2 regions of the Bradyrhizobium sp. B124 genome follow, and region 2 is predicted to be linked to the other one. Evidence: riboswitches for the same ligand, from Rfam matches in the RefSeq annotation. Region 2 holds a riboswitch; the other holds the start of a gene.
The links. Region 2 has a riboswitch for glycine ahead of gcvT (glycine cleavage system aminomethyltransferase GcvT). Riboswitches for the same ligand answer to the same signal wherever they lie in the genome.
Positions count from the first base shown of each region.

Region 1: it holds a riboswitch for glycine, as region 2 does, so the genes downstream of both, AAFG13_RS10150 (D-amino acid dehydrogenase) here and gcvT (glycine cleavage system aminomethyltransferase GcvT) in region 2, are expected to answer to the same signal.

Region 1 is NZ_CP152413.1:2,106,398-2,108,785, forward strand. Features, by position in the region: gene AAFG13_RS10145 (M20/M25/M40 family metallo-hydrolase) at 1-913, shown strand, start outside; glycine riboswitch at 1,006-1,111, shown strand; glycine riboswitch at 1,115-1,230, shown strand; gene AAFG13_RS10150 (D-amino acid dehydrogenase) at 1,296-2,388, shown strand, end outside.
Region 2 is NZ_CP152413.1:2,264,071-2,266,458, forward strand. Features, by position in the region: gene alaS (alanine--tRNA ligase) at 1-644, opposite strand, end outside; glycine riboswitch at 848-936, shown strand; gene gcvT (glycine cleavage system aminomethyltransferase GcvT) at 1,082-2,227, shown strand; gene gcvH (glycine cleavage system protein GcvH) at 2,248-2,388, shown strand, end outside.

The DNA.
Region 1 (2,388 bases), 160 kb from region 2:
AGGCCAGCCCGGCATCCTGATTGCCGGTCATGTGGACACCGTGCACCCGGTCGGCACCATCGAAAAGCTGGCGTGGCGACGCGAAGGCAACAAGTGCTTCGGGCCCGGTATCTTCGACATGAAGGGCGGCAACTATCTGTCGATCGAGGCGATCCGGCAGTTGGCGCGCGCGTCCTTTACGACGCCGCTGCCGATAACGGTGCTGTTCACGCCCGATGAAGAGGTCGGCACGCCGTCGACGCGCGACATCATCGAGGCCGAAGCCGCGCGCAACAAATACGTGCTGGTGCCCGAGCCCGGTCGGCCGAACAACGGCGTCGTCACCGGCCGCTACGCAATCGCACGCTTCAATCTGGAAGCTGTCGGCAAGCCAAGCCATGCCGGCGCGACACTCTCCTCGGGCCGTTCCGCGATCCGCGAAATGGCCCGGCAAATCATTGCCATCGACGGCATGACCACCGAAGACTGCACCTTCTCGGTCGGCATCGTGCATGGCGGGCAATGGGTCAATTGCGTCGCAACGACCTGCACCGGCGAAGCGCTCAGCATGGCCAAGCGCCAGGCCGATCTCGACCGCGGCGTCGAGCGCATGCTGGCGCTGTCGGGCACCGCCAACGACGTGACCTTCAAGGTGACGCGCGGCGTCACCCGCCCGGTGTGGGAGCCGGATGCCGGCACCATGGCGCTCTATGAAAAGGCCAAGGGCCTTGCAGCGGCGATGGGCCTCGATCTGCCGCACGGCAGCGCCGGTGGCGGATCGGACGGCAACTTCACCGGTGCGATGGGCATCCCGACCCTCGACGGCCTCGGCGTTCGCGGCGCCGATGCACATACGCTCAACGAACATATCGAAGTCGAGAGCCTCGCCGAGCGCGGCCGCCTGATGGCGGCACTGCTGGCGACGCTGGACTGACATCGATTTGCACTGCACAACACGTTGGCACTGTCGGACCGAAATTTAGCCTTGTCCAATTTTAAGGCTTCGCCTACGGTCCGGCCGTCCAACGCGACGATGCGGGAGAGATCGAAGCCACAACATTCATGTTGTTGCTTCGGCGCCGACGGAGCAACCGCCCCGGAAACTCTCAGGCAAAAGGACTGTATCGTCAGGACGATCTGGAGAGAGACGAACATGGCCGCACATCAAGGGCCGTGACGTCCACCGAAGGGGATAGTCTGCCATCGGGCCCAGGCCCGATGCGGATCAAGCTCTCAGGTACCGTGACAGATGGGGCGCCGACGCCGGTTTCACCGGTGGTTCGGCGACTCTAACCCACGGGAGCCTGAAGACCACTATGCCTCACATCGCAATCATTGGCGCCGGCATCACCGGCGTGACGACGGCCTATGCCCTGCTCGAACGCGGTTACCGGGTGACTGTCCTCGACAGGCATCGCTACGCCGCGATGGAAACCTCATTCGCCAACGGCGGACAGCTTTCCGCCAGCAATGCGGAGGTGTGGAACAGCGCCGCGACCATCCTCAAGGGGTTGCGCTGGATGCTTCGAAGCGACGCGCCGCTCTTGATGAATCCGAAGCCGAGCTGGCACAAATATTCCTGGATCGGCGAGTTCGTCGGCCACATCGGCCGCTATCGCACCAACACCATCGAGACCACGCGGCTCGCAATCGAAGCGCGCAAGCATCTGTTCTCGATCGCCCAGCGCGAGAACATCGCCTTCGATCTCGAACGCCGCGGCATCCTGCACGTCTATCACGACAAGGCCGGATTCGAGGCGGGCCTGCGCGTCAACACGCTGCTGCAACAGGGCGGGCTCGACCGCCGGCCGGTGACGGCGGACGAAATCCGCAGCATCGAACCCGCGCTGCAGACGACCTGCTATGGCGGCTTCTTCACGCCGTCGGACGCGACCGGCGATATCCACAAGTTCACGCGCGGGCTCGCCGACGCCTGCATCCGCCGCGGTGCGAGCTTCGTCCATGAAGCCGATGTCGATGCGATCGCGCGCGGCGACGACGGCTTCCGCATCGGCTGGAACGAAGCCGCTTCGCACGATGCTGGCGTCGCGACGCGACATGAGTTGCAGGCGGACGGCATCGTCATTTGCGCTGGCGTCGCGAGCCGCCACTTCGCAGGCCTGCTCAACGACCGCGTCAACGTCTATCCGGTGAAGGGCTATTCGATCACCGTGCAGCTCGATGCGCCGCAAAGCCGGGACGCTGCGCCAACCGTCAGCCTGCTCGATGAGGCGGCGAAAATCGTCACCAGCCGGCTCGGCGCGGACCGCTTCCGCGTCGCCGGCACGGCCGAGTTCAACGGCTTCAACCGCGACATCCGCGCCGACCGCATCCAGCCGCTGGTGGACTGGGTGCGGCAGCATTTTCCCGGCATCGACACGTCGAGGGTCGTGCCGTGGGCGGGCCTGC
Region 2 (2,388 bases):
TCCTTCGTCACCTGCTCGTACTGCATGAACACCAGGTTCCAGAATTCGAGGAAGCGATCACCGTCCTCCTCCGGGCTGCCCGGAGGTCCGCCCCAGATGTGCTCGCCGCGATCGATGAAGATCTCGGAGCACGGACCGCACGGGCCGGTATCGCCCATCGCCCAGAAATTGTCTGAAGTCGGGATGCGGATGATGCGGTCATCCGAGAACCCTGCGATCTTCTTCCAGTAGCCGGCCGCCTCGTCGTCGGTGTGGTAGACGGTGACGAGAAGCTTGTCCTTCTTCAGCCCGAAATCCTTGGTGATCAGATTCCACGCGAGCTCGATCGCGCGCTCTTTGAAGTAGTCGCCGAACGAGAAGTTGCCGAGCATCTCGAAGAAAGTGAGATGGCGCGCGGTGTAGCCGACATTGTCGAGGTCGTTATGCTTGCCGCCGGCGCGCACGCACTTCTGCGACGTCGTGGCGCGCTGATAGCTGCGCTTCTCGACACCGGTGAAGACGTTCTTGAACTGCACCATGCCGGCATTGGTGAACATCAAGGTCGGGTCGTTGCGCGGAACCAGCGGCGACGACGCCACGATCTCGTGGCCGTTCTCCTTGAAGAAGTTCAGAAATGTCGACCTGATGTCGTTGACGCTGCTCATGTTCATCCAATCGGAAAAAGGGGCCGGCCAGCCGCAAAAAGGCGTCATTTTCCGGCCGAACGCTTTTAGACATTGCCAGCTGCGGTGTCCAGAAACTGTGCAGGCGGATCATGGGCTTGCCGCGGCAGCACAAAGCCCCATTGGATAGTTGCTGCAGCTGCGTTGACAGTCTTGGTGGCGCCGTGTTTTCTACCTACCTGTTACTAGTCACGTCGGGAGAGACCGGCCTTACCGCCGGCGCCGAAGGAGCAACCGCCCCGGAAACTCTCAGGCAAAAGGACCGCGTGACGTCTAACATCTGGAAAGAGGCGCTGGGGTTGGTTCTCCCCGATGCGTCCGCCGACGGGATAATACTCTCAGGCACAGCGACAGATGGGGCTTTCTGCAGGTTTCTCAAGGGGAAATAGGTCCCCTGCGGGAACCGCGAGGGCCCTGTGATGTCTGCGCGCGAAACCTCCCCGCTGAAACAGACCCCGCTGCACGCGCTGCATCTGGCACGTGGGGCCAAGATGGTGCCGTTCGCCGGCTACGACATGCCGGTGCAATACACGGCCGGCGTGCTGAAGGAGCATCTCCACACCCGCAAGGAAGCCGGCCTGTTCGACGTGTCCCACATGGGACAGCTCGTGCTGAAGGCCAAATCCGGCAAGGTCGGCGACGCGGCGCTCGCGCTGGAAAAACTGGTGCCGCAGGACATCGTCAGCATCGCGCCGGGACGGCAGCGCTACGCGCAATTCACCAACGACGACGGCGGCCTGCTCGACGATCTGATGGTGGCGAATTTCGGCGATCACCTGTTCCTGGTGGTCAACGCCGCCTGCAAGGCCGAGGACGAGGCGCATCTGCGGGCGCATCTCTCCGATGCCTGCGAGATCGTGTCGCTGGCCGACCGCGCGCTGATCGCGCTGCAGGGGCCGAAAGCCGAATCGGCGCTGGCGAAACTCTGTCCAGATGTCAGTTCGATGAAATTCATGGACGCAGGTCCGCGCCGCCTCAGTGACATCGACTGCTTCGTCTCGCGCTCCGGCTATACCGGCGAGGACGGTTTTGAGATTTCCGTGCCTGCAGACAAGGCGGAAGCCCTGGTCAGTGCGCTATTGGACAATCCCGACGTGCTGCCGATCGGGCTCGGCGCCCGCGACAGCCTGCGGCTCGAGGCCGGGCTTTGCCTCTATGGCCACGATATCGACACCACGACGACGCCGGTCGAAGGCGCGCTGGAATGGTCGGTGCAGAAGATTCGCCGCAGCGGCGGCGCCCGCGCCGGCGGTTTTCCGGGCGCCGACAAGATTCTCGCGCAATTCGCCGACGGCGCCGCTCGCCGCCGCGTCGGCCTGAAGCCCGACGGCCGCGCGCCGGTGCGCGAAGGCGCTGCCCTGTTCGCCGATCCGACCTCGACCGAGCCAATCGGCAAGGTGACCTCGGGCGGCTTTGGCCCAAGCCTCAATGCGCCGGTTGCGATGGGCTATCTGCCCACCACGCTCTCCGCCGTCGGCACCACGGTTTTCGCCGAAGTGCGCGGCCAGCGGCTGCCGCTCAAGGTCGCCGCCACGCCCTTCGTTCCCAATACCTACAAACGCTAAACGCCAAAGGATCTATCCCCATGACGACGCTGTACACGTCCGACCACGAATGGCTCCGCATCGAGGGCGACGTCGCCACGATCGGCATCACCGATTACGCGCAGTCACAGCTCGGCGACGTCGTGTTCGTCGAGCTGCCTAAGGTCGGCCGCAGCCTGAAG